DNA from 2 places in the Alcaligenes sp. Marseille-Q7550 genome. Region 2 is predicted to be linked to the other one. Evidence: riboswitches for the same ligand, from Rfam matches in the RefSeq annotation. Region 2 holds a riboswitch; the other holds the start of a gene.
The links. A riboswitch is a leader RNA that binds a small molecule or an ion and turns the genes downstream of it on or off. The one in region 2 is predicted to bind glycine.
Positions count from the first base shown of each region.

Region 1: linked by a shared signal. The riboswitch ahead of ACWPWO_RS18305 (amino acid permease) and the one ahead of ACWPWO_RS08360 (D-amino acid dehydrogenase) in region 2 are both predicted to bind glycine.

Region 1 is NZ_CBCOPU010000003.1:371,919-386,234, reverse strand. It holds gene ACWPWO_RS18305 (amino acid permease) at 1-1,295, opposite strand, end outside; glycine riboswitch at 1,646-1,735, opposite strand; gene ACWPWO_RS18300 (hypothetical protein) at 1,804-2,406, opposite strand; gene ACWPWO_RS18295 (hypothetical protein) at 2,487-2,678, opposite strand; gene ACWPWO_RS18290 (TrkH family potassium uptake protein) at 2,810-4,177, opposite strand; gene ACWPWO_RS18285 (potassium channel family protein) at 4,180-4,833, opposite strand; gene ACWPWO_RS18280 (alkene reductase) at 4,988-6,088, shown strand; partial or broken gene ACWPWO_RS18275 (MFS transporter) at 6,189-7,491, opposite strand; gene ACWPWO_RS18270 (GMC family oxidoreductase) at 7,589-9,244, opposite strand; gene ACWPWO_RS18265 (IclR family transcriptional regulator) at 9,404-10,177, shown strand; gene ACWPWO_RS18260 (hypothetical protein) at 10,215-10,379, opposite strand; gene ACWPWO_RS18255 (hypothetical protein) at 10,382-10,636, opposite strand; gene ACWPWO_RS18250 (GatB/YqeY domain-containing protein) at 10,633-11,094, opposite strand; gene ACWPWO_RS18245 (error-prone DNA polymerase) at 11,157-14,316, opposite strand, start outside.
Region 2 is NZ_CBCOPU010000001.1:1,747,599-1,761,914, reverse strand. It holds gene ACWPWO_RS08410 (hypothetical protein) at 81-410, opposite strand; gene ACWPWO_RS08405 (hypothetical protein) at 883-1,350, opposite strand; gene ACWPWO_RS08400 (hypothetical protein) at 1,610-3,049, opposite strand; gene ACWPWO_RS08395 (hypothetical protein) at 3,237-4,112, opposite strand; gene ACWPWO_RS08390 (hypothetical protein) at 4,112-4,504, opposite strand; tRNA gene ACWPWO_RS08385 (tRNA-Val) at 5,204-5,280, opposite strand; gene ACWPWO_RS08380 (YkgJ family cysteine cluster protein) at 5,661-6,155, shown strand; gene ACWPWO_RS08375 (NADP(H)-dependent aldo-keto reductase) at 6,347-7,393, shown strand; gene nadA (quinolinate synthase NadA) at 7,712-8,845, shown strand; gene nadB (L-aspartate oxidase) at 8,845-10,317, shown strand; glycine riboswitch at 10,424-10,511, shown strand; glycine riboswitch at 10,513-10,593, shown strand; gene ACWPWO_RS08360 (D-amino acid dehydrogenase) at 10,639-12,000, shown strand; partial or broken gene ACWPWO_RS08355 (ATP-dependent DNA helicase) at 11,945-13,171, opposite strand; gene ACWPWO_RS08350 (hypothetical protein) at 13,135-14,121, opposite strand; gene ACWPWO_RS08345 (VRR-NUC domain-containing protein) at 14,118-14,316, opposite strand, start outside.

The sequences.
Region 1 (14,316 bases), on a different contig from region 2:
CTGAACAGGTACAGGGCGAACACGAAAAATGCCAGTGTCGCATAGCACATGGGAATGGCAAAAGGCATCTTGTAGCTTGACGCCGCATGCGCATGCGGACGGATCCGGCGGTATTTCAGGTAGGAGATCAGGATGACCGCCCAGACAAAGATGAAGCAGATGCTGGCTACCGTCGTCACGATCGTGAAGGCCCGCATGACGTCGCCTTCCGCATAGAGCAGGAAGATGCCGCAGAGCAACAAGGCGCAGGAATAGATCAGCCCATTGCGCGGTGTGCCATTGCGCGAGAGCTTGCCGAATGGCTCCGGCGCCAGCTTGTTCTTGGACAGGCCGTAGAGCATCCGGCCCGTCGAGAACATGCCGCTGTTGGCCGACGACAAGGCGGAGGTCAGCACCACGAAGTTGATGATGGCCGCCGCGGCTCCCACCCCGATAAGCAGGAACATGTTCACGAAAGGGCTCTTGTTCGGGGCGACGACATCCCAGGGCGTCACCGTCATGATGGCGGTCAGCGCCAGCACGTAGAACACGATTACCCGCACCGGAATCTTGTTGATCGCCTTGGGAAGGTTCTTGGCGGGGTCCGCGGTTTCGGCCGAGGCCGTGCCCACCAGTTCTATTCCCACGAAGGCGAAGATGGCGATCTGGAATGCGGCGAAAAACCCGCTGACGCCATTGGGAAACATGCCGCCGCGGTCCCACAAATGGCTCAGGCTGGCCGTATCACCCGCAGGGCCGACAAAGCGGGTGATCAACAGGTAGGCCCCCACAAGGATCAGGGTGACAATGGCGCCGATCTTCACCAGGGCGAACCAGAACTCCAGTTCACCGAACAGTTTTGCCGACAGCAGGTTGAAGACCAGCAGGAAAACGATGCAGGCCAGCCCCGGCAGCCACAAAGGTACATCGGGCCACCAGAACTGGGTGTAGCCGGTGATGGCGACAATGTCCGCAATGCCTATGACCACCCAGCAAAACCAGTAGCTCCAGCCCAGGAAATAACCCATGGTGGGGCCCAGTATATCGGCCGAGAAGTCCACGAACGACTTGTATTCCAGATTATGCAAGAGCAATTCGCCCATTGCCCGCATGACGAAAAACAGAAAGAACCCGATGATCATGTAGGTGAACAAGACCGAGGGTCCGGCCAGGCTGATGGTGCGGCCCGACCCCATGAATAGCCCTGTGCCGATAGCTCCTCCAATCGCTATTAGCTGCAGGTGCCGGTTTTTCAACGAGCGTTGCAGTCCAGATGAGTGTTGCTGAGACACACTGTTCTCCTTGATTTTTTTCATTCAAATGCTTAAGTATGACTGTGCTGCGAGAAAAAAGGGGGTACCTACCGTCCTGCTGGACGGTTTTCCTGATGCCGATATGGGCAGGCTGAAGAGCGCACAGCGATCCGTCTTGTTTTGACGGCATAACCTCAAAACAGGCGGGTGCGCGAACAGGAATTTATGTGAAGTATCGAGCCAAGTCGCCGTTTACAGGCGCTTGGCCGTGTAGCCATAGAAATGCTCCGGACGAGAAGGTGAACAGAGGCCATATGGCCTCTGTACCCCCTCTGTCCTTTTACCTGAGAGCTTATCCATGGTTTTAAGATGGTCCCCTTCGGTGGGCATTGACATGCCTCTCTCCAGATTGTCGCGGGTACAGGATTCTTTTGCCTGAGAGATTCCGGGGTCGTTGCTCCGTCGGCGCTTCACAAGAATGAAGACTCTCACCTGAACCGTTACTGACGCTGGTATTGTATGGACAAGGAAAAAACAATTGCTACTAGCGTTAACCTGTATGGCCGGCGCTCTAGCGCGCTGCGGGCTGCCGCGCTTGAACCAGCAGCGCCAGTGGCACGCGCACGTCCTGTCCGGCTTTCACGAGCAGGCTCCAGCTCGCCGGATCGAACAGGGCAGGGCTGATTTCGAAGACGGCTGCCTCGGATACGCTGACCAAGGGGTTGAGCTTGTCCAGCCCCGGCGTGTCCAGGTCCTGTTGATACAGGTAGTCGCGCGTGGCGCGCCGGTTGGGCTCCAGGCGGCGGCCCAGGCCATCTATCAGGTACAGGCGGGGGCGATGGACCCGCATGTCGATGGGGCGCTCGGTCAGGTTGGCGTAGTGGTAGCGCACGACCAGCAAGGCGGCGTCGCCCCGGGCCGGGGCGGGGAGCTCCTTGTCGTTCAGTCCCGGCTGGATGTGCGCGGAGTCTATGGAGATGGCCAGGCGCGCGGTGCGAAACTGCGGCGGCGCCACGGGTGCGAGCAAGGCCGGCGGCAGGGCGGGCGGCGGGGTCCCGATGGGCGGGTGAGGCAGGGACCGGGTGGAAAGCACCTGGTCGTCCTGGGCCTGGGCGCAAGCGAGCACGATCGTCAGGACGGCGCCAAGCAATAGAGGCGGCAAAGCGGCGGGCATGGCTTCACGAGGTGGTTCAGGGAAATTCCGATCCTAGCAGAAAGGCGGCCGGGCATGAAAAAAACGGCCCGTGGGCCGTTCTACTTTTTTGCTGCTTTCTTCAGGTCGTCGATTTCCTTGCGCAGGGCGAGGACCTCGTCGTTGAGTTGACCGATGATGCTCATCTGGCTTTGATACATCTCGACCAGCGGGTGGTAGCTCATGCCCCGGCTGGTAAGTTCCCGGCAAAGCGCGCTCAGTCCCGTGCTGGCGCGCTTGGTCAAGGTAGCCATCTTCCTGTGATCCATAAGCCTGCGTCCTGATTTGTGGTTGGTTGTGGACTACATCCTTAAACCATACCAAAAGTCTATGACAGCTGTATTTTTTATTTACTTTTCTTGAATATGGCGCAAACCGGGCGCGCCTAGCCCACCTGGAAGTTGCCTTCGGGGTAGCGGATCCGGCTGCGCTTGCGGGTGGCCAGCGTGTAGACCAGGGTCAGCGGGCCAAGGCGGCCGGTGAACATCAGAATCATGAGCAGGAGCTGGCTGGGCGTGGACAGCATGTCGGTGATGCCATGGCTCATGCCCGTGGTGCTCAGCGCCGAGGCCGCCTCGAAGAGGATGCTGATCAGCGGCAGGTCCTCGAACAGGGTCATCAGCAGCACGGAGACGAAATACAGCGCTCCGGTGATGAGGAACAGGGCCAGCGCCTTCTGGACGGTTTCCGGGGCGACGGTGCGATCCATCAGCACGACTTCCTGGCGCTGCCGCACATAGGAGCGCACGGCCGCCAGCAGCACGATCAGTGTGCCGATCTTGATGCCGCTGGCGGTGCTGAGCGAACCGCCGCCGATCAGCATCAGCAGGATCAGCACTAATTGGGTGCTGTCGCGCAGGTAATGAAGATCCATGGTGGTGAAGCCGGCGGTGCGGGTGGCGGCGCTCTGCATCCAGGCCGCCAGGGCCTGGTCGGCCCGGCCCAGCATGCCCAGGGTGTTGGGGTTGTTCATCTCCAGCAGCCACAGGGCGGCAAAGCCGATCAGGTTCAGCACCAGGGTGCCGATCAGGATCAGCTTGGTGTAGGCCTGCAGATTGCGCCATCGCCATTTCTGGCCCACATCGGCCAGCACGGTAAAGCCGATGCCCCCCAGGATGATCAGGCCCGAGAGCGTCATGACCACGATCAGATCGCCCGAGACCGGCACCAGGGAATCGTGGAACAGCGAGAAGCCGGCATTGTTGAAGGCCGTGACCGAATGGAACAGGGCGCGGTACAGGGCGGTCGTCCAGGGCATGTCGATCAGCCAGCGCAGGAACAGGATCAGGGCCGCGCTCAGCTCGATCAGGGCGGCGATCTTGAAGACTTGCAGGGCCGTGTCGCGGATGCGCGAGACGCTGGTCTGGTTGAAGGCCTCCAGGGCCAGCGCCTGCTGGTTCACGCTGATGCGCTTGCGCATGGTGATGGCGGCGATCACGGCAAAGGTGACAAAGCCCATGCCGCCGATCTGCACCAGCAGCGCCAGGGTGATCTGACCGAAATGAGTCAGTTCGGACGCCGGGTCGACCACGGCCAGGCCCGAGACGGTGACCGCCGAGGTCGCCATGAACAGGGCCTCGAAAAAGCTCAGGCGCTGCACGGCAGCCTGGGGCAGGCTCAGCAGCACGGCTCCCACGACGATCAGCCCCAGGAAGCCGAGCGCCAGCACCTGCGGCGGGCTGGCGGCCAGCGTGCGATTGCGGTGATGGGTCCCCTGGCGCCGGGGGATCAGGGTGGGCAGCCAGTCGCGCATGCTCAGACCAGCTTGGGAGCCGCCGTGCGCAGGGCCTGCAACTGGCCGAACAGGATCAGCAGATCCTTGGCATGCAGGGCGTAGTCGGGCTCGGGCTGGATGATGGTTTCGCCGCGGCGCTTGACCAGCAGCACCTGCACGTCGTCCATCTGCTCGCGCAGCACCTCGCGTATGGTCTGGCCGTTCAGGCTGTCGCTGGCGGTGACCTCCACCAGGTAGTCGCCGTTGCCCAGGGTGATGTAGTCGTTCACCATGGGGTAGCTGAGCATCTGCGCCACCCGCATCCCCATTTCTTCTTCGGGATGGACGATGCGGTTCACGCCTATCTTGGCCAGGATCAGGTGCTGGGCGTGCGAGATGGCCTTGGCCCAGATGGTGGGCGCTCCCAGGCTCTTGAGGTGCACCACGCAGACCAGGCAGGCCTCGATATCGGCGCCGATGGCCACCAGGACCACGTCATAGTTGTCCAGGCCCAGCTCTTCCAGGGCCTGCCTGTCGGTCACGTCCGCGATCACGGCGCGGCTGAGCTGATCGGCGTACTTGTCCACCAGCTTGGGATTGGCGTCCACGCCCAGCACCGAATGACCCATCTTCATCAACTCCAGGGCGGCGGCCGAGCCGAAGCGGCCAAGCCCGATTACTGCAAACTGTGCCATAGGTCATTGATCCGATTGAGGCTTGAAAGACGTGCAAGTCAAATTAAGCGTTGATGTTATAAAGGAAAATCTGGTAAAAACCCTTATCGGGTATTCCCTTGGGTGCGTGTCGCATCGATCCTGGGGAGACATCACTAGTGGACAGTGTAAAACAATGGTTAGTTTGTTTGACCCCATCAAGCTGGGTGATATTGAACTCAGGAACCGCATCGTCATGGCGCCCTTGACACGTTCGCGCGCCTCCGAGGGCCGCATGCCCAACGATTTGATGCGGATCTACTATTGCCAGCGCGCCAGCGCGGGGCTGATTGTAGCCGAAGCCACGTCCGTATCGCCCCAAGGCGTCGGTTATGCGCATACGCCGGGCATCTGGAGCAGCGCCCAGGTGGAAGCCTGGCGCCACATCACCGAGGCGGTGCACGCCAAGGGCGGGCGCATCGTGCTGCAGCTCTGGCATGTGGGCCGCGTCTCCGACCCCGAGTTCCTGAACGGCCAGATCCCGGTCGCGCCCAGCGCCATCGCCTGTGAAGGCACGGTCAGCCTGTTGCGGCCCGAGCGCGCCTTCGTGGTGCCGCGCGCCCTGCATACGGAAGAAATCGCCGATGTGGTCGACGATTTCGCCGTCGCCGCGCAGAATGCGCTCAGCGCCGGCTTCGACGGCGTGGAGGTCCATGCGGGCAATGGCTACCTGATCGACCAGTTCCTGCACGATGGCTCCAATACCCGCAGCGACGCCTACGGCGGCTCCATCGAGAATCGTTCGCGCTTTCTGCTGGAGGTGGTGGACGCCTGTGTGGCGATCTGGGGCGCGGGCCGGGTGGGCGTGCATCTGTCGCCGCGCGGCGATCTGCACGGCATGAAGGACTCCGACCCGCAGCGCCTGTTCTCCTATGTGGCGCGCGAGCTGGACCGGCGCGACATCGCCTTCATCTTCCTGCGCGAAAGCCCCGCCTCGGACAGCCTGCTGCCCATGATCAAGTGCCAGTTCGGCGGCGCGCTCATCGCCAACGAGCACTTCGACCTGCCCACCGCGCAGACGACTTTATCCAAGGGCATGGCCGACGCCGTGTCGTTCGGTAAGGCATTTCTGTCCAATCCCGACCTGCCCCTGCGACTGCAGATGCGTGCGCCGCTCAACGCCTGGGATAGCGCAACCTTCTATACCCAGGGCCCCAAAGGCTACACCGATTATCCCTTTCTGGACACCGAGCCCGAATGCGAGCACCAGGTAGGGGCGGATCTGCAGACGCACTGAGCCCGCATCGTCCATTTGTGAGAAGGCCCGCCTGGAGCGGGCCTTTTGCCGTCTGCGCGCAGGCGGGCGCAATGTTCAGGCGCGCGCCTTGCGGATGGCCCGGGAGCATTTGGTCCCGGCCTGGCGCTCCGGCGGCGGAGCGGCGATGGTCGCCACGCTGATCGCGGAGATCAGGCCCACCACGATGGTGTAGGCCACGATGAGCCAGGGCGCCCGCCGTTGGCCTGCAGCAGGGCCGTGGAGATGATGGGGGTGATGCCGGCCGCGAAGATGCCCGACATCTGGTACACGAAGGAAATGCCGGTGTAGCGCACCTTGGTGTCGAACAGCTCGCAGAACAGGGCGGCCTCCGGCCCGTAGACCGATGCGTACAGAATGCCGAAGGGGATGACGATGGCCAGCCAGACCACCATCAGATTGTCGCTGTGGGTGGTGATCAGCCAGAAGGCGGGCAGCGAGGAAAGGCCGGTCAGCAGCGCGCCCCAGAAGTAGACGCGGGTGCGGCCCAGGCGGTCCGACAGGGCGCCGAAGAGGGGGATGGTGAAGCACATCACCACCGCCGAGGCCATGACGCCGGTCAGCGCCTGGGTGCGGGTCAGGTTCAGGTGATCGGCCAGGTAGCTGATCATGAACACGCCGAAGATATTGAAGAACACGCCGTCGATGAAGCGCGCGCCCATGCCCTTCAGGATATTGCCGGGGTAACGCTTGATCATGTCCACGAAGGGGATCCGGCTTTCCGCATTGGCCTGCTTGACTTGCTCGAATTCCGGGCTTTCCTTGACCGACAGGCGGATGTACATGCCCACCAGCACCAGCAGCACGGAGCCCAGGAAGCCGATGCGCCATCCCCAGGCCAGGAACTGTGCGTCCGACAGCAGGCTGGAGAGCAGGGCGACCACGCCCGAGGCCAGGCACAGGCCGGTGGCCAGGCCCACCTGCGGCCAGGAGGCGTACAGGCCGCGCTTGTTGGCCGGCGCGTATTCATAGGCCATCAGCACTGCGCCGCCCCATTCGCCGCCCAGGCCTATGCCCTGGAAGACGCGGCAGATCAGCAGCAGGACGGGGGCCCAGATGCCGATGCTGTCGTACGAGGGAATCAGTCCTATGGCCATGGTGGACACGCCCATGATGGTCAGGGTCAGCACCAGCATGCTCTTGCGGCCTATCTTGTCGCCGAAATGGCCGAACACCACGCCGCCCAGCGGACGGGCGATGAAGCCCACGGCGAAGGTGGCGTAGGCCAGCAATGTGCCCACGTAGGGGTCGCCGCTGGGGAAGTAGAGCTTGTTGAACACCAGTCCGGCGACCACGCCGTAAAGGAAGAAGTCATACCATTCGATGGTGGCGCCGATGACGGAGGCCGTCACCACGCGCTTGACGGTTTTCTGATCTGCTGACATGCATTGTCTCCTGGGATGGGCCGGGGTCTGCGCCCCGGTTCGTGCTGTGTGGCGATCGAAACTGCTAGGGGCTGCCTTTGTGCGTTGCGGAGCTCCTTCAGGCGGCCAGTCGTGCGTCGGGCGCGTGTGCGCCGTTGTCCTGGCGGCGGGCATCGGCCAGGATGAACTCGCTGGCGCGCTCGGCCACCATCACGATGGGCACGTTGGTATTGCCCGATACCAGGGTGGGCATGATGGAGGCGTCGACCACGCGCAGGCCCGGCACGCCGTGCACGCGCAGCCGGGCGTCGACCACGGCCAGCGGGTCGTCGGCCCGGCCCATGCGGGCCGTGCCCGTGGGGTGGAAGATGGTGGCGCCGTACTCGCGGCAGAAATGCAGGATCTCCTCGTCGCTGCGGACCTCGTGGCCGGGGCGGAACTCGCGCGCCATCAGGCCGGCCATGGGTTCGGTGGCGGCGATGCGGCGCGCCATCTTGATCGAGGCGATGGCGGTGCGGCGGTCCAGGTCCGTGGACAGGTAGTTGGGGTGGATGGCGGGCGCGTCGAACGGATCGGCCGAACGCAGTTCCAGGTGGCCGCGCGATTCGGGACGCAGTTGGCAGACCGAAAAGGTGCAGCCGGAGAAATCGTGCACCTTGCCGCCGGCCATGTCCGCCGACAGGGTCCCGAAATGGAACTGGATGTCGGGCGTGGCGGCCTCGGGCAAGGCCTTGCAGAAGATGGCGCCCTGATTGATGCCGATGGACAGCGGCCCGCCGCGAAACAGCAGCCATTGCAGCCCCATGCTGGCCTTGCCCCAGAGCGAGCGCAGCCTGTCGTTGTCGCTGATGGGCCTGTTCACCTCGTAGATCAGGCGAAATTGCAGGTGGTCCTGCAGGTTGCGGCCCACCCCGGCCATGTCGCGCACCACGGGAATGCCGAATTTCTGCAGCATGGCGGCCGGGCCTATGCCCGAGAGCTGCATGAGCTGGGGCGACTGCAGGGCGCCGGCCGACAGGATCACCTCGCGCCGCGCCCGCAGGGTCTTGATCACTCCGTCCTGGCGATAGCGCACGCCCACGGCGCGGCCCTGCTCGGTGAGGATGGCGCTGGCCTGGGCCAGGGTCTTGATGCGCAGATTGGGCCGCTCCCGCGCCGGGTTCAGGAAGGCCACGGCGGTCGAGCAGCGCCGGCCGCGGTGCGTGGTCAACTGGTAGTAGCCTGCGCCTTCCTGGTCGCCGGTGTTGAAGTCCTGCACGCGCGGGATGCCGTTGCGTTCGGCCGAGGCGATGAAGGCGTCCACCAGTTCGTTGCGGGTGCGTATGCTGGTGGCGTGCAGCGGTCCCTGGGTGCCGCGCGTGGGGCCGGGGCCCAGGTCGTTGTTCTCGATGCGGCGAAAATACGGCAGGCACTCGTCCCAGGACCAGCCCTCATTGCCCAGCGCGGCCCAGTGGTCGTAGTCCTGCTTCTGGCCGCGCACGTAGATCAGGCCGTTGATGGAGCTGCAGCCGCCCAGGGTCTTGCCGCGCGGCCAATAGATCTCCCGGTTCAGCATGTTGGGGTCGGGCTGGGTGTGGAAGCCCCAGTTCAGCCGGGGGTTGAACATGGTCTTGCCGTAGCCGATGGGAATGTGTATCCAGGGATTGCTGTCCGGCGGCCCGGCCTCCAGCAGGCAGACGGTGTACTTGCCGTTTTCACTGAGCCGGTTGGCCAGCACGCAGCCGGCCGATCCCGCTCCCACGATGACATAGTCAACGCTTTCAGTGGTGTCCATTGCCTCACTCCAGTTCTGTTCGTGCCGCCAGTCTGAAGATTCAGGCTTGAAACATTTATAGGGTAAACACGGAAAGTTCCGCACCTGGAACGCTAAGTATCATTTCCGTTTCATTTTTCAGGTAGCGAGGCCGTGATGCAGGCAGAGGATTGCCGTCCCTTGAGGGTTCTGACCGTGCTGGAGCAACTGGCGCATACGCAGTACGCCCAGACCCTGGCCCAGTTGGCGCAACGCACGGGGCTGCCCAAGACCAGCCTGCTGCGCATCCTGCAGTCGCTGGAGCAGGCGGCCTATGTCATGCGCGTGCCGGGCGACGGCGGCTACATGCCCGGTCCGCGCGCCCATCATCTGGCGGCGGGCCTGCTGGGCTCGCCGCATTTTCTGCGCGCCAGCCGGCACATACTGGGGCGGCTGGTGGGTATCATCGGCGAATCCTGCAACCTGACGGCGCTGGCCGGCGACACCGTGCAATATCTGTCCAGGGTGGAAAGTCCCGAGCCCATGCGGCTGCAGTTGCGCATGGAAATCGGCGCGCGCGTGCCTTTGCATTGCACGGCCAGCGGCAAGCTGTTCCTGGCCTTGGCGCCGGACGTGCAGCGCCGCCAGATGCTGGACCGGATCACGCTGGAGGCGCTGACGCCGCGCACCATTGCTGATCGGACCCGCCTGGAGGCAGAGCTGCAGGGGATACGCAGCCAGCGCATCGGCATCGACAATGAGGAGTTCGTGCGCGGCATGGTGGCCATCGCCGTGCCGGTACAGGATGAGCAGGGACACGTGGTGGCGGCGTTGGCCTGCCATGCCGCCACGGCGCAGCGCTCCATGGCGGAGCTGTTGCAGTTTGCCGGGCCCATGCGCGAAGCGGCCGCCGAGATGGCGGGGCTGTTCAAGCGCAACGCCCGGGAGAGTTCGTCCGAGGGGGAGCGGAGCTAGCCGGAGCTCGCACGCCGGCTCGTTCCGGAGGCCGGGTTCAACTGCCGCGCACGACGCGGAAGGTGGCCGCGGCCTTGACCAGCAGCCGGTCCTTGTCGTCGTAGCCGCCGCCTTCACAGTAAGCGGTGTCGCCTTCCAGGAACAGGCAGCGGGCGCGGAACCAGACATCGCCGCGCGCCGGCAGCAGGAACTGGGTGTTCATGTCTATGGTCGCCATGCCCGAGCCCGGCCTGCAGGCCGCGCGGCGGCGCTGAGCGTGAAATCCAGCACCGCCATCAGGGTGCCGCCGTGCACGTCGGCGCGCGCATTGGCGTTGCAGGCCTGCCAGGGCAGAAATGTCTCCACGCCTTGCGGCGTGCTGGAGACGGTTTGCAGGCCCAGGTGCTGCATCAGGGGGATGTGGGCGCCGAAGAAGTCCTGCCTGTCCGACAGGGCTTCGGCCAGCAAGGACTGCATCACGAGTTCAGTTTTTGCTTGACCAGGCCCGAGACGGCGGACATGTCGGCGCGACCGGCCAGCTTGGCCTTGACCAGGCCCATGACCTTGCCCATCAGGGCCGGACCCTGGGCGCCTTCGGATTGGGCCTGGGCGATGGCCTGTGCGATGACATCGTTGATTTCGGCCTCGTCGGCCTGCTTGGGCAGGTATTCCTGCAGCACGGCCAGTTCGGCTTTTTCCTTGTCGGCGCTTTCCGTGCGGCCGGCCTGTTCGAAGGCCTGGATGGATTCGCGGCGCTGCTTGACCTGTTTTTCGATGATGCTGGTGATCTCGGCGTCGCCCAGTTCGATGCGTTCATCGACTTCACGCTGTTTCACGGCGGCCTGCAGAAAACGCAGCGTGCCCAGGCGTTCGCTATCGCGAGCGCGCATGGCGGTCTTGATGTCGTCGGCTAAGCGGGCTTTGAGTGTCTGACTCATGGTGGTTCCTGGTTGAACGGGCAAGCATTTATTTTACCGCAGGCGGCCGGCGGGCGAGCCGCTTACTGGAAGTCCCGGCTGCGCGCCGCCAGTTCGCCCACCAGGTGGTTCAGCTTGACCAGCCGGCGGGCGATCAGGTGGCAGACGCTGCCTTCGCGCTGCCAGACGCCATAGACGCCCAGCAGGCGCGATTGCAACAGGGCGTCGGACTGCCGCTGGGCCAGTTCGTCGCGCACGATCACGTTGACGCTGCCGGTCTCGTCTTCCAGGGTGACGAAAATCGTGCCTTTGGCGGTGCCGGGCCGCTGGCGCGTGGTCACCAGCCCGCAGGCGCGCGCCAGACGCCGGTCCGGGTAATCGGCATGCAACTGTTGCGCCGGCACGAAATGCAGCCGCTCCAGCCGGGCGCGCAGCAGCGCCACGGGATGGCGGTCCAGCGTCAGACCCAGGGAGTGGTAATCGTTCAGGACTTCCTGGCCGGCCGTGGCGGCTTGCAGAACGGGCGTGGTGTTGGGGGTCTCCGCATGGCTGAGCAGGCCGGGCTGGCTGTGGCGGCGAGCCTCCCACAGGCCTCTGCGGCGCTGGTCATAGGCGCTGCGCAGTGCATGCGCCTGGGCCAGGGCCTGCTGGTCGTGGGGCGACAGGCCCAGTTCCTGGCGCAGGCAGGCCAGGTCCATGATGCGCCCGGGATGCGCCTGCCGGTAGGCCACGATGGCCCGGGCGCTGTCCTGGCTCAGGCCTTTCACCATGTGCAGGCCCAGGCGCACGGCGCGCCCGCCTTGGGCGGCGGGGCAGACCGCGCTTTCCACGTCGCTGTGCTGCACGTCCACCGGCAGGACCTGCACGCCGTGACGGCGTGCGTCCTGCACCAATTGGCTGGGGCCATAGAATCCCATGGGCTGGGAATTGAGCATGGCGGCCAGGAAATGGTCCGGATGATGGCACTTCAGGTAGGAGCTGATCCAGGCCAGCTTGGAAAAGCTGGCCGAGTGGCTTTCCGGAAAGCCGTATTCGCCGAGGCCGCTGATCTGGTCGAAAAGGCGCTGGGCGAAGTCGTCGTCGTAGCCCTTTTTCTTCATGCCTTCCTTCAGTTTTTCCTCGAACGGGCCCAATCCGCCGCGCCGGCGCCAGGCCGCCATGGCGCGCCGCAGCTGGTCGGCTTCGTCGGCGGAGAATCCCGCGGCTTCCATGGCCAGTTCCATGGCCTGTTCCTGGAAGATGGGCACGCCCAGCGTGCGCTCCAGCACGTGCTGGATCTCGGGCGCGGGGTAGTCCACCTTGCTGGGATCGCGGCGCCGCTCCAGGTAGGGGTGCACCATGCCGCCCTGGATGGGGCCGGGGCGCACGATGGCCACCTGCACCACCAGGTCGTAGAAGCAGGCGGGCTTCAGGCGCGGCAGCATGCTCATCTGGGCGCGCGACTCGATCTGGAACACGCCCACCGTATCGGCGCGCTGGATCATGGCGAAGGTTTTGTTGCAATGCCGAGGGATATCCTGCAGGGGGTACGGCTGGCCGAGCTCCCGGCTGATGCTGTCCAGGCAGCGGCGCAGCGCGCTGAGCATGCCCAGCGCCAGGATGTCCACTTTCAGCAGGCCCAGGATGTCCAGGTCGTCCTTGTCCCATTGCACGACGCTGCGTCCCGCCATGGTGGCGTTCTCGATGGGGACCAGCCGGTGCAGGGGAGACTGGGAAATCACGAAGCCGCCCGGATGCTGGGACAGGTGGCGGGGAAAGCCCATCAGCTGGCGGGTCAGCGACAGCCACAGATGCGCCAGTTCGGACGGGCATTCCGGAAAGCGCGCCAGGACTTCTTCCTGCACGCGGGTGTCCTTCAGCCAGGCCCGGTCGCACTGGATCAGGGCCTCGACCAGGGCCTGAGGGATGCCCAGGGCCTTGCCCGTGTCGCGCAGTGCGCTGCGGCGCCGATAGGTGATGACCACGGCGGTCAGGGCGGCGCGCTCGCGGCCGTATTTGCCGTAGATGTACTGGATGACTTCCTCGCGCCGCTGGTGTTCGAAGTCCACGTCGATATCGGGCGGTTCGGCCCGTTCGCGGCTGATGAAGCGGGCGAACAGGGTGTGGCTGCTGGCCGGGTCCACTTCGGTGATGCCCAGGCAATAGCAGACCGCCGAATTGGCCGCCGAGCCCCGTCCCTGGCACAGAATGCCCTGGCTGCGAGCATAGGTCACGATGTCGTAGATGGTCAGGAAATAGGATTCATATTTCAGGTCCTGGATCAGGGCCAGTTCTTCCTCCAGGCGGGCGCGCAATTCGGCGCTGATGCCCTGGGCATAGCGCCGCCTTATGCCGCGTTCGGTTTCCTGGCGCAGGTACTGCATGCCGTTCATGCCGGGCGGGACGATTTCCACGGGGTATTCGTAGCGGATCTCGTCCAGGGAGAACTGGCACAGCTGCTGGATCTGGTCCGTGGTTTCGCGCATGTCGGCAGGATAGATATTGGCCAGTTGCAGGCGGGTGCGCAGGTGCTGTTCGGCGTTGCCCGCCAGCGCCCAGCCGCATTCATGGACCGGAGTCTTGAGCCGTATGGCGGCCAGGGTGTCGTGCAGGGGCTGACGCGAGCGCACGTGCATCTGCACGCCGCCCAGCGCGGCGCAACGCAATCCCGCGTGCCGGGAGGCCAGGCGCAGCTGCTGCAGGTGCCGAGCATCCTGGTCGCGGCGGTGCAGGCTGACGCCCAGGAACAGGCGGGCGGGAAACAGCGTCTGCAGGCGGCGCACCCGGGCCACGATGTCCCGGGCCGGCAATCCGTAGGCCGGCTTGTAGATGACCAGGCAGTCCTGGAGAGGCTCGCTGTCCTGGCCGAAACGCGCCCGCTGCAGCCAGGTCCAGGGGATGTCGGGCTGGCTCTTCAGGTCCAGGGATTGGCGCAGCAAGGAGATGAACTGGCACAGATTGCCGTAGCCCTGCTTGTTGCGCGGCAGAACCAGAAGTTCGTGCGGGGTGCCTGCGGCAAGGCCGGGCGCTGGATCGGCCAGGTCCCTGTCGTCGATAAAGCGGAAGCGGCTGCCCACCAGCAGGCGGATGTTCTTGTGCAGCCTGGCTTGCGCGTAGGCGCGAACCGCCCCGGCCATGGAGGCGTAGTCGCACAGGGCCAGGGCCTGGTAGCCCAGCTCGGCCGCCCGGGTGAGGAGTTCTTCGGGATGCGAGGCGCCGGTCAGGAAGCTGTAGTTGGAGATGCAATCCAGTTCCGAATACAGC
Region 2 (14,316 bases):
ACCTCCCCCCGACAGCTTGGCTAGCTCCATCAGTCCATTGGCGATGTTGGCCAGGCCCTGAAGATCGCCTGGCGGCGACGTCAGGTTGCCCAGCAAATTTCCCATGGAAGACTGTTATCGTAGGCTTTCAACAGATCCTCGTACCGCGCACGCGTTTCGTTGGACACAAAGTTAAGGCTATGTGCCTGATTGACCACAAAGTTGCCCAGAGAGTTGAACGCATGAGAAAAAGCCACGCCGGCGGCACTGGCACGCGCTGTCCCGCCTTGGCTGGCAGTATATTGCCGGTTGCCGACCTCCCCAAAAGGACAAGGTGCCACGTCAGCTCGCTCCAGTACCAGCGCCTGCCGGCTATCTGCACGAACAGACGTATTGAAAGCATGAGGGGCGTTAAAAGTATAAGGATTCAAGGTGATCTCTCTGGAAAAATCTGGCCGTCTATCAAAGCCTTAAGCAAGAGTGCCGATGGCCTTCGCATTCGCTTCAAACCCATCGCGCAACGGCGCAGGCATCATCTTTTCAAACCGGTGGGTAACCTACGGATACGTGGGGTTCCTGTACCGGGGAGTTAAACCATCCACCACTTCCAAAACTTTGCGCGCCTCCTGCTCAGTCAGCACATCGCATTGCACCGGCGTGGTCACGTCGCTCAGTTTGATGCCATGTACGTAGTCCTCGCAGATCGTGAGAAGGCTTACAGGATCCGCATACGCAATGAGCGAGGGCTCCTCCCAGGCGGCGGTCCGCCTAACGGAAGCAGTCACCATGTCAGTCCGAGCACCAGCAACTGTTTGCCCTTCCATAACGACCACCCATAAAAAAACCCCGGCATCAACCGGGGCGAATCACAAAAAAACAAGTTCAAAAAAATAATTTCTACGCTTACCGCCCAAAAGCCTCAACCATCTCATAATAAAGCTTCACACCTGCGCGAGCGTTCGAGCAAAACTTGGATATTGAGCCTGGATATTCAAAACCGCACACCTTCGGCCAGTCCTCAATAAGCTCACACTTGTCACCAACCTTACTCAGGTCGTCAGAGAAGTCCCCCTGAAGAACAATCAAGTCATAGACCCTTTTAAAGTCAGCATCTCTTACCTCGGAGACTATCGCGGCAATGCCTGTCTTTTTCTCATAGAAAAAGGGAGTTTTTCCAACATAGCCTCCCATGCGATTTTTTGCGTTCAGGTAGCCACAAACATTGCCTGGCGCAGCACCATCTACAAGACCGGAAAACTGCGCGCTACCAGGGTCATTGAGAAGCTCCTTTACAGCATTTTTTGCTTCCCATTTTGCACATCCCGATATAAAAAGCATCGCAACTAATGCCACAAATGTGACGACCCTCATTTCTTCTCCTTAACATCAAAGATGTCGGGATGATACCAGCAGCTATTCTTCGGTGAACAACGCCAGAACCTCAGTCTCGGTCGCCCGGTTGGCAACCCTGATATCCTCGTGCTCGCTACCCTCAGTCTCCGGATGCTCTTCGTAGTCCATATGGAAATAAATATTCCCGTTCCGATGACAGCCTCTCGTTCTCCAACTTCCGTCTTCAAGCACCGAGCAGGACAATTCGAACCAGCGAAAGGCAAAGAACACGGGTCTTTTACTTGCTGCTCCAACTGCGCATGAACTGGAGCATAGCCTCGGCCTCCCGTCTCTTTTCACCAAATTCGATCAGCCTCAGGGCCCGCCTGGCGTCACTCAGTTTTTCTCGGCAAAGCAAGTTCAGGTCCTGCTTTGGCAGGTCCTTGGAGCTTTCTTCACTGAACTGGCTGCAATACGTGTAGACTCGCGACAGTCCCACCTCATTGAGCGCGTTGACGCCCAGACGCAATCCCAAGGCATGTAAGCGCGAGGCTCCGCACAAGTACAACAAGACATCATCATCCAGCATTTGCAAGGAAGCAACATTCAGCGGCCCATGCGGATTGTGTGCGGAGTTCCGGAACAGACACAGGCTTTTATCTACCGCTATACGCACATCTTTACTCACCTGTTCGGGCAGCCATCCGTAGAGTTGATTGATCTTGCCCACCAGGAGATGCAGATCATACAAAGCCTTCGACGCGGCAAGCTGATCGCCTGCAAGCCTGGCCCACGTCAACGCCATGTTCACTTTCCTCAGATCATGTGTAAACCGTGAATGGATCTCGTGCCCCAGCGCATGGCGGATGCTATCCAGCGTGGCGAGAGCCTGCTGCCTCTCGGATTGATTGCCGATCCGACCCAGAGCGCTCCGGGCGGGCTCCAGTATTTGCGGCTGAAATACGAGCGAGAACCCCCGCAATCGATCCGCGGGCAAAGACCGGAGGTAATTGTCCAGCAGGGCGAAAGTCGCAGGGCCGTCATCCGACCGATTAAGATCCGACCTGGCCAGACCTGTGAACAAGGAAAGCAATTGCGCCGCCAGCTCCTGCTCGCTCACGAATTGGGCGAGCATCAGATTGTGAATCCTCCACAAGGGCTCCACTATGAGGACTTGAATCAACCGCTGGGTCAGGGCCGCCTTGATCTGCCGCAGCACGTTGTCCGCACGGGCTCGCAAGTCAGGCGAAATCCGCTTCAGCACCGCGGCGCTAGCATTCGGGTGACTCAACATCCCATCGTACATAGCCTCGAGATCGGCGCGCGTCAATTCACTCATGTAGGTGGCTAAGATGTATTCCCCCCCTGAAAGATCGGCCAGATCGTATGTCACCTTCATACTTAACTGCTCCAACCCTTCCTTGATTCTGAGCAGATCCTTCCCCTTTCTCCATGAGCCCGTCAAGCTGCCGAGAAAATTTCCGATGCGCCAACTATTGCCATATACCTCATTCCTGGCGGCGCGCTGCAACTGCTCTGCTGGGGTTGCCCGCCTACGAAACCTCTGATTGGCCCATGCATCGCGCACGAGCCTTATCAAGCCGGGGCCGCTGGCACGCGCCGTGCCACCTCGCGCCGCATTTACCCGCAGGTTGCCGATGGCTCCCAAAGGAGCAGCCGCCAGATCTTGGCGCTGCCACTGCGGGATATTCTGCAAGCCAAGGGGTTGAACATTCATGATGATCTTCCTTGAAAAGAATCACCTCCCTTGAACTTCAGTAACAGGCGTATATCGGGCGTTCCTTTGTCTGCGCATGCGCAGAACACACACTCCCGCCCAGGGCTGCGGCACACGCGCATTCATCCCGACGGCGTCGAACGCCGCCCCCAATCCTGACTATTACAGCCTTAACAAGAAACACTGGTTAGCTGGCACGCAACTCAGGCTCCAGCTCCAACCCAAAGCTGCCCAAGACCACGGCGGCGGCGCCGAGATTTCTGCGCCTGCCGTCATCCAGCTTGTTCAGGGAATGTCTATTGAGCGGGCCAACCGGATTATTCTGACGATCACGGAGCAGGTCCACGCTTGACTCGACCAGTCGCTGCACCCGCTCAAGCTCACTTTGGGGCAGCGCTCCCCAGGTCTGATAGGCGTCCTCCACCACGCGGCTCAAGCGATACAAGGCATCGGTTACGGCAAACCTGTCGCCCGCGCCCAAAGCCAAGGTCAGATTGACTTGTTCGGTCCGCAGGCTGCGCGACGCCCGTCTACTGAACTCGAGCTCCAACGAGTGCACCAGCCCAAGGAGAGAATTCGCCTGCCAATAATCCCCAGTCTGCCACAGTGCCTGTCGGACGGTATCCAGATTTCTGGAATGCAGGACGCCCAGCAGCCCCTTGAACTCGTCCGTAGACAACGTCTTGAAATAAAGCTTCTGCGTGGTCCTATCGTCGGAGAGCATCAACAATTGCGCACTCAGGTCTTGCTTATTCACTGAGTCAGCAGCCAGCAGATCGACAATCTGCAATAAAGGCTTATGCATGGCATGCCGGGCCGCTTGCTGATTCACGGCTTTTGCAACATCCTTCAACACCCGGGACGCCTGCTTGCGCACCGCATCATCAAGGCGAGGCGAAACCCGGTCCAGAACCGCGTCACACGCTTTCTCCTTGTTCAGAGCCCCGCCGGTCAGAGCCACAAGATCGAACTCTGTCAGCTCCTCCAGATACGTATGCAGGCAGTACTTCGCTCCCTTTAGCGAGTACAAACCGCCCTCCCCGCCGGACCTGTTCAGCTCCATCAATGCTCGGGCGATTCTGGAGTGATCATGGCATCGACGAACCGGCCTTCCTCATCCACCTTGGCCGTCAGGCTGCCCAGCAAATTGCCGATGAGCAGGCCGTTGGCGCGGACCTCAGCACGGGCCTCGGTCAATGCCTGGCGCTGCGCCCGCGCTTGCGAGGATTCGCCGGTGACGTCAGCGTTCAAATTAGCGCGTCTGTCGGCCAGCGGCTGGTTCATCTCCGACAATGGCGCCCCGGCCCTAGGGGCAGGCGCTGTCCCGCCCTGCTCCACTGAGTACTGCAGGTTGCCGACAGACCCCAGAGGACTGGCCCCCAGCTCATTGCGCTCCGGCACCTGCTGCCGGCGGTCAGCTTCCAAGGTAGAGGAATTAAGGGATTGAGTGGCCATGATCAACTTCCTTAAAAAGTTAGTCCCCCGCGAAGGCTGGCATCTAGTTTGCGTACCTCTTGGCAAATGTGCCAAGAATCGATGGCAGCCAGCGCAGATACGATCCTGCATGGCAAGAGTCTGTCGCCGCTCCGGGCTTCTTCGATCTGCAATTCATTTCATCCGTCGTCGTCCAACGTCGAAATCCACACCCTGCTCTACTGTGCATCGCAAATTACCGACTCAACATTTGAGTAACCGTCGAATGGCTCGCGTTCCTTTACCCGCGTTGAACGCGTTGCCAGCTCGGCTGCCCCCATTTTCCAACTATCACGTTCTGCAGGAGAGACACCAATGAGCAGCAACAATACCCACGGTCAGACTCAACCTGCCGCGAGCGCAGAGCCGCTTTTCCGGTACCGCCCATGTTCCGATGGCGGGTACGAAGTCCTGCTGCACAATGGCCGCATCGAGAACGTGCGCAAGAAATCTGGGGCATAGAGATCGCGCTGTCTCCAGGCGCAGCAGAACGCCGACCCATGCCCGCAATAGCCCCCTGGCTTCGCGTGTAAAAAGCCTAGGTCCCCAACCGTTGGGCCCATGCCCCAAAATAGCTTGCCGAGGCTTGACGCAGCCTGGAACGATGAGCAACAAAAAAGCCCCAAAGCATTGATCTTTGGGGCTTTTCCTGGCACAGCGCGGTGCTGTGTACCTGTATTCTGGTAGGCAGTACTGGATTCGAACCAGCGACCTCTACGATGTCAACGTAGCGCTCTAACCAACTGAGCTAACCGCCTGCGGTGAAGAAATGAAATAATAGCCCTTCCTTGAAGTTGCTGTCAACACTTTTCTGTGTTTTTCTTCAAAAAAAGTGAACTTTTTTCTGCGGGCGGTTCGAGCAGGCGCCGGGAAAGATGTGGGGAAACCCCTAGTTCATTGTTAACAAAGGAATATTGAGCAGGTCCACTTGGACTTTACTCAGGCGGTGGTTTTTCATGCCTCTCGGCCGAAGATACATAAAGATACAATATGCCTGTCTCCGCGCCGCATCATCGCGCCGACGGGGCCGCAGATTTTCCTATCCAGGATCACGGCGCAAAAATAAAATATCTGCTTTACGCTCTGGATGCGTATCGGGCCTGACCGGGTGCGCGTCTGTACCGGGACACCCTCGATCATGACTTCCTCTCATCTGCCTCTTCTCCCGACCGATTTGCGTGATCTGCCCGGCGTGCAGGAAAGCCCTTTGGACGCCGTCCGCTACGACCCGCCCAATGACGAGGTCTTTGACGAAAATCCCTGCCTGAGCTGCGGCGTATGCTGTTCGCATTTCCGCGTATCCTTCTACAGCGGCGAGCTGGCCGGCGAGACAGGAGGTACGGTGCCGGTGGAACTGACCACGAAAATCGGCCCCTTGCGCGCCTGTATGAAAGGCACCGAGCAAGGCGGCGGGCGCTGCATCGCCCTGCGGGGCACGCTGGGCCAGCCCGGCATTCACTGCGCCATCTATCCTGACCGCCCCAACCCCTGCCGCGACTATCAGATCTGGGAAGCCGACGGCAGCCCCAACCCGGACTGTCAGCGCCTGCGCGCCAAACATGGATTGCCGCCCCTGCCTCATCGCCCCGACCCGCAGGCCCCCGCCGCTCCGGAACATGACAAGGCGGCCTGATCGATGCGACACGTTCCTGCAACGCCGGCTCGCCAATGAGCCGGCTTTTTTTCGCGCTTCTCCAGGACAAAACGCAGTCCGCAAAAAGCCATTGCACCCCAGGGGCAAGGGCCGGGCAGCCCATGAAACACGCTACCATGGTCCTTTTTGTTGTAGGGCCGCCCGGCCCTGCGTTTTCGGGAGTGGATGCAATGAAATACCGCAAGCTGGGCAATACCGATCTGGACGTCAGCCTGATAGGCCTGGGCACCATGACCTATGGCGAGCAGAACAGCGAGGCCGACGCGCACGCGCAACTGGACCTGGCCCTGGAACTGGGCGTGAACCTGGTGGACACCGCGGAGATGTATCCCGTGCCGCCATCGGCCGCCACGCAGGGACTGACCGAGCAATACATCGGCACCTGGCTGGCCAGGAGCGGACGCCGCCAGGACATCGTACTGGCCAGCAAGGTCGCCGGCCCCCAGCGCGACCCCAAGCGTCCCGGCCATATCCGCGACGGCGCCACCAGCCTGGACCGCAAGAACCTGGAGCAGGCCCTGCACGACAGTCTGCGTCGCCTGCAGACGGACTACCTGGACCTGTACCAGTTGCACTGGCCGGACCGCAGCACCGTCACCTTCGGCCAGCGCAGCTATCCCTGGAAAGAAGAAGACACCGTGCCCATCGAAGAGACTCTGGAGGTGCTGCGGGACTTCGTGCGCCAGGGCAAGGTGCGGCACATCGGCGTATCCAACGAGACGCCCTGGGGCGTGGCGCGTTTCCTGGAACTGGCTCGCCACCGCTCGCTGCCGCTGATCGCCACCATACAGAACCCCTACAATCTGCTCAATCGAGTGTTCGAGGAAGGCCTGTCGGAGTTCTGTCATTACGATGGCCTGGGCCTGCTGGCCTACTCGCCCCTGGCCATGGGCGTGCTGACCGGCAAGTACGACCACGGCGCGCGTCCCGAGAAGGGTCGCCTGACCCTGTACGAGCGCTTCAAGCGCTACGACGGCCCCAACGCCCGCGAAGCCGCGCTGGCCTACAACGAGCTGGCGCGCCGGCACGGCCTGACGCCTACGCAACTGGCCCTGGCCTGGGTGAACCAGCAGGCTTTCACCAGCAGCAATCTGATCGGCGCCACAACGCTGGAGCAATTGCGCGAGAACATCGCCAGCGTGGACGTGACGCTGGACCACGAGCTGATCGCGGCCGTCAACGACATCCATGGCCGCTACCCGAATCCAGCTCCCTGAGCACGCTTCTTCATGCAAGCCTCGCCATCCTCGGCCAGGCCTGCGCCCGCAATGTCGATGCCGCTAGGCGCCCCTGCTTCAAGGTGAAGAAACTCCGGCCATAAGGCCGGGGCCCCGTGCCGCTTACAACCGCTGCGCTTATGACCTGCACCGGCGGGCTCATTGCCACAATGTATGAAACACCGCTTTCACCGGCTGTTTTTTCCATTTATGCTCAAAAAAAGCATAATAGAAATCGGGAGACAGGCACTCTGAAGCGATCTGGTCCGCCGGTTTTTTTTCACTTATTTATGCTCAATTTGAGCATCAAGGACAAACATGCCTCAGCACTACCCTATCGACGTGTGCCAGCCGGCAAATGGCGCAGCCCTGCAACGTCATACGGCCTGGCAGGCCGTACCGGCCGCGTCCGCCAGCCCCGAGGCCGACCAGGCCTTGAAAGCGGAGCTGATCCGCTTGCTGGACGAACAGGACGCCGTTCTGGTGGCCCATTACTACCAGGATCCGCAGCTACAGGACCTGGCGCTGGAAACCGGCGGCTGCGTGGGCGACTCCCTGGAAATGGCGCGCTTCGGCCAGGAGCATCCGGCGCGCACCGTGGCGGTGGCCGGGGTGGGCTTCATGGCCGAATCGGCCAAGATTCTCAGCCCCGGCAAGCGCGTGCTGATAGTGCACGACCAGGCCACCTGCTCCCTGGACCTGGGCTGCGCACCCGAGGATTTCGCTCTCTTCTGCGACGCCCATCCTGACCGCGTGGCGGTGGTGTATGCCAACACCAGCGCCGCCGTGAAGGCGCGCGCCGACTGGGTGGTCACCTCCTCCATTGCGCTGGACATCGTGCGCCACCTGCATGACCAGGGCCGCAAGATCCTGTGGGCGCCGGACCGTCACCTGGGCGCCTACATCCAGAAGCAGACCGGCGCCGACATGCTGCTGTGGCAGGGCTCCTGCCTGGTCCATGACGAATTCAAGGCGGACGCGCTGCAGGCGCTGAAGCAGGCTCATCCGCATGCCGTGGTGCTGGTCCACCCGGAGTCTCCGGCCGGCGTGATCGCCCTGGCCGATGTGGTCGGCTCCACCACCCAGTTGATCAAGGCTGCCTGCCGGCATCCCGCCGACACCTTCATCGTGGCCACGGACCAGGGAATCCTGCATGCCTTGCGTCAGCAGGCGCCGGGCAAGACCTTTCTGGCCGCGCCGACCGCGGGCGAGAGCGCCGCCTGCAAAAGCTGCGCGTATTGTCCCTGGATGGCCCTGAACTCCCTGCACGCCCTGAAGGCCAGCCTGCTGCAGGCCGGCCCCGGCATACAGATAGACCCGGCCCTGGCCGCGGACGCCCGCCGTTCGCTGCAGCGCATGCTGGATTTCGCGGCAGAGCGCCAGACCAACTTGCGCGTGCGGGCCGATCTTGCCGAACACGCCGCCCTGTTTCAGGACGTGGGAGCCGCCTGATGCAGACGCACGTACTGATCGTAGGCGCCGGCCTGGCCGGTGTGAGCCTGGCCTTGTCCCTGCCCCGGACCATGGCGGCCACCGTGCTCAGCCACGCCCCCCTGCCCTGCGGCGCCAGCCCCCAGGCCTTGGGCGGCATCGCCGCCGTCCTGGACGCCAAGGACAGCCTGGAGCAGCACGTGGACGACACCCTGGCCGCCGGCGCCCACCATGGCGACCCGCAAATCGTGCGCCACATCCTGCAAGCCGCGCCGCAAGCCGTGCAGTGGCTGCTGGACAGACAAGTGCCCTTTGACCGCATGCCGGACGGACGGCTGCATCTGACCCGTGAGGGCGGTCATGCGCGGCGCCGCATTGCCCATGCGGCCGACGCCAGCGGCCTGGCCATCATGCAGGCCTTGCTGCGCGAACTGGCGCAGGCCCCGCATATCCGCCTTCGCAGCCACTGCCAGGTGCTGGACTTGCGGCGCGACGAGCAAGGCAGCGTCGCCGGCGTGGACCTCTACGGCCGCCGGCTGCGCGCCCGCGAAACCCTCAGGGCGGACCATGTGGTGCTGGCGACGGGCGGACTGGGACGGCTTTACGCACACAGCACCAACCCCGCCGGCGCGCATGGCGAGGGCGTGGCCCTGGCCTGGCGAGCGGGCGCACGCATCCAGGACCTGGAGTTCGTCCAGTTCCATCCGACCTGCCTGCGCAGCGACGCCGCCCCCCTGCTGCTGACCGAAGCCCTGCGCGGCGAAGGCGGCCATCTGCTGGATGCCCAAGGACGGCGCTTCATGCCCGACTACGATCATCGCGCCGAACTGGCTCCGCGTGACGTGGTGTCGCGCGCCATCGCCGAACAGATGCGCCGCGACGGGCGGGACCATGTCTGGCTGGACGTGCGCCACCTGGGCGCCGAGACCTTGCAAGGGCATTTCCCCCGCGCTCTGCAACAAGCGCTGCAGCGTCGCCTGGACCTGCGCCGCGACCTGGTTCCCGTCGCGCCGGCAGCGCACTACAGTTGCGGCGGCGTATACACCGATCTGCACGGCCGCAGCTCGGCGCCCGGCCTGTACGCGGTGGGCGAAGTGGCCTGCACCGGCCTGCACGGAGCGAACCGGCTGGCCAGCAACTCCTTGCTGGAGTGCGTGGTCATGGGCCGGGCGGCGGCGCGGGCCATCGCCTCCAGCGAACAGAAAGCGCGCGCTCCCCTGACGCCCCCGCCCGCCGCCGCAGGAACGGGCCCGAGGCCGCCGACCCTGCCCGCCCTGCAGGCGCTGATGCAGGAACACGTCGGTCTGCGTCGCCAGGGCGCCGGGCTGGCCCGGGCCGTGAAGACGCTGCAGGACTGGCGCGCGCTGTTGCAGGAAGGCGCGCCCACGCCCGACCGGCAGGCCATGGCGTTGCGCGTGGACACGGCCTGGCTGCTGGCACAGGCGGCGCTGGAGCGGCCTCGGAGCCTGGGCACGCATTTCCGGCTGGACTGAAGCCGCAGCCTGCTGCTGCGCCGGCAACGCAGAAGGCGCCGCGGCGCCACCTTGGTTTACCCTGATTGCCCTTATAGCCTGCCAGGATTAATGTAGAAATGTCATCACAGGCGGTATGAAAGAGACCTGTTCGCTCAGGCGCCGACGGAGCAACCACCCCGGAATCTCTCAGGCAAAAGGATCGTACCAGCCCGACAATCTGGAGAGCGGCGCAATGCGCCCACCGAAGGAGCCCGGCGCCCGGCCGGATAAACTCTCAGGTCACAGGACAGATGGGGTATTGCCACCGTCCGGCGGCAATTCACCTATCAGGAGCCTGCCATGTCTCACATCGCCGTCATCGGCGCCGGCATCACCGGCGTCACCACCGCTTACGCCCTGGTGCGCCAGGGTTTCCAGGTCACCGTCATCGACCGCCTGCGCTACCCCGCCATGGAAACCTCGTTCGCCAACGGCGGCCAGCTGTCCGCCTGCAATGCCGAAGTCTGGAACAGCCGCGGCACCATCATGAAGGGGCTGAAATGGATGATGCGCAAGGACGCCCCCCTGCTCTTCAACCCTCGACCCAGCTGGCACAAGTACAGCTGGATGGGCCAGTTCGTGCGCGCGATCTCCGGCTACGAGCACAATACGGTGGAAACCGTGAAGCTGGCCATCGCCGCGCGCGAGCACCTGTACCAATGGGCCGAGGACGAGCATATCGACTTCGACCTGGAAAAGCGCGGCATCCTGCACATCTATCACACGGCCTACGGATTTGAATCGGGCAAGCGGGTCAGCGAACTGCTCAAGCGCGGCGGGCTGGAGCGCCATACCGTCACCAACGAGGAAATCCACCAGATCGAGCCCACCCTGCAAGGCACCTATTACGGCGGCTTTTACACGCCGTCCGACGCCACGGGCGACATCCATAAATTCACGCGCGGCCTGGCGCGCGCCTGCGAGCAGCGCGGCGTGCGCTTCCTGCAGGACACCGAGGTGCTGGGCGTGCGCTGCGGCCCGCCCCACCAGATCCAGCTGCGCACCGGCGAAGGCGCCGAGGCGCAGAACCACAGCCTGCAGGCGGACGCCCTGGTGGTGTGCGCCGGCGTGGGCAGCCGCCACCTGGCCAAGCTGCTGGGCGACTACATCAACATCTACCCGGTCAAGGGATATTCGATTTCCGCGTATCTGGACACGCCCGAAAGCCAGGCGGCCGCTCCCTGGGTCAGCCTGCTGGACGAGGAAGCCAAGATCGTGACCAGCCGCTTGGGCAAGGACAGGCTTCGGGTCGCCGGCACGGCCGAATACAACGGCATGAACAAAGACATCCGGGCGGACCGCATCGCCCCGCTGGTGAACTGGACGCGGCGCAACTTCCGCGACGCGGCCACGGACCGGGTGGTGCCCTGGGCGGGCCTGCGGCCCATGATGCCCGACATGATGCCGCGTGTGCAGGCCGGCAGCCGCCCCGGCGTCTACTACAACACCGGTCACGGGCATCTGGGCTGGACGCTGTCCGCCGCCACGGCCCAGCTGATCACCGAGCTGATCGTGCAGCGCCAGCGGGAAGCCGAGCCTGTTCGATCCGCCACCAGTCCGGCAGCAGCTGCTGCACCCGCCGCTGCCCGTAGCGCTCATCCAGCAGATGCACATAGCCCCGATCCTGTTCATCGCGAATCACACGGCCCGCGGCCTGTGTGACCTTGCGCAGGCCCGGATACAAGTAGGTGTAATCGTAGGCCCGGCGTTCCCCGAACAGCCGGGCCATGACTTGCCGCACCGACTCGTTGACCTCGTTGAACTGCGGCAGCCCCAGCGTGGCGATGAACGCCCCCAGCAGGCGGCGCCCCGGCAGATCCACGCCTTCGGAAAATGCGCCGCCCAGCACCGCCAGCCCGATGCCCCGCCCCTGGGGCGTGAAGCGCGCCAGAAAGTCGGCGCGCTGCTCATCCGTCATGGACGGCGTCTGACACCACAAGGGCAGCTCAGGTGAACGCTGCTGCAGCGCCTGGCGCACCTGGTTCAGGTAGTCGAAGCTGCTCAGAAACAGCAGGTAGTTCCCGGGCTGCTCGGCATAGGCCTGCGCCACGATGCCGCACAGGCTGTCCAGACTGGCCTCGCGATCGGCGTAGCGGGTTGAAAGACCCGCATACTGGCGCACCTGCAACTGCTCGGCCTTGTAGGGCGAAGGCACCTCCAGGATGGGGCTGCGTTCGGGCACGCCCAGGAGGTCGCGGTAGAAATCCACAGGAGTCAAGGTGCCCGAAAACAGCACGACCCCGTGCGCATCGCCATAGCGCTCTTGCAGGAACGGCGCCGGCACGACATTGCGGATGCGCAGCGTGACGCCATCGCGCTCCGCCAGCACATCGAACAGGGAATGAGCGCCGAAGCGCTCCGCCAGGTCGGCAAAGAACAGAACTGAAAAATAGGCTTGCAGCAAGGGGCTGTTCTGCGGCAAAGGATGGTCGGCCACATGGCTGCCCAGGCGCGCCGCCAGCTGCTCGCATTCCTGCAGCAAGGCCGCCGGCACGCTGTCCAGGCCCATCCGGGCGGCGCCCTCCTCCGACAGGCAGTCGTCCATGGCGCGCATCAGGCGGCCGAAATGCCGTTTCAGGGCCGACGGAGCCGCCTTGCGCGCGCTGCGCAGCTCCGCCTGCGACAAGTCGGCCGAATACATGCTGCGCGCCCGATCCAGCAGATTGTGCGCCTCGTCCACGGCCACGGCGCTGCGCCATTGCTGGGCCAGGGTCTGGCCGTGCAGCATGGCGGAAGTGTCGAAATAGTAGTTGTAGTCGCCGACCGCCACGTCCGTCCAGCGCAGCATCTCCTGGCTCAGGTAATACGGGCAGACGGCGTGTTCACGGGCCACGGTCTGCAGGGCATCACGATCCAGCACGGCCACTTCACGGCCTGCCGGCGCGCCGCCGGCAGGCGATCGTAAAAGCCTTGCGCCAGGGGACAGGATTCGCCATGACAGGCCTTGTCGGGGTGCACGCATTGCTTGTCCCGTGCCACCAGCTCCAGCACTCTCCAGGGCGCCGGCGCGGCGGGCGCAAGGCGCCCCAGGGCGTCCAGCGCCATCTGTCGGCCGGAATTCTTGGCCGTCAGGTAGAAAAGCTTGTCCAGGCCTGCCTCGGGCATGGCTTTCAATCCGGGAAACACCACGGCCAGCGTCTTGCCTATGCCCGTGGGCGCCTGGGCCATCAGGCAGTGGGCGTCGCGCTGCGCCCGATAGGCCGCCACCGCCAGCTCGCGCTGGCCGGCGCGAAAGCCCTCGAAAGGAAAACGCAGTTCGCGGCAGATCTGATCACGCGCCTGCCTGTGCCTCTGCTCCTGCCGCGCCCACTGCTGGTACAGCCGGCATTGCTGCTCGAAGAATTCCTGCAACTGGGCGCGGTTGGCATACTCCGCCAGCGCCGTCTCCTTGTGCTTGTCCACGTGGTAATACACCACGCTGACGCTCAGGCCCTGCAGATCGCGCTCCCGGCACAGCATGGCGGCATACATCATGGCCTGCGCGCGGTGCAGGCGCCGATGATGTTCCGGAATGCGCTCGAATGCGCCCCGGTAGGTCTTGATCTCCTCCAGTCGCAAGGCCTGGGGATCGAAGCCGTCGGCGCGACCGCGCACCAGCAGGCCTTCGAATTCCAGCTCCAGGGGCACTTCGGCCTGATAGTGCTGCGGGCGCTGCAGCCGCACCTGTTCGTGACCTTGCATGCCCTCCCGGGCGCTGGGCGCCGGCGTGAAGCGCAAATCCAGGTCGCCGCTGCGCGCGGTGAATTCGCACAAGGCGCGCACGCCTACCGCAAGCGCGTTCATGCCTGCGGCTCCCGGCTGACATGACACACCCGCGCGGGAATGCCATGCTGTTCGAAATAGGCCAGCCAGCGGCGCTGGTTGTCCTGGAGGCGATCGCCCGGCCCTTTGACCTCTATCAGTTCGTACCAGCCCTGGGCGGGCAGGAAACGGATCAAGTCCGGGAGGCCGGCGCGGTTTTCGCGCCAGTCCAGCAAC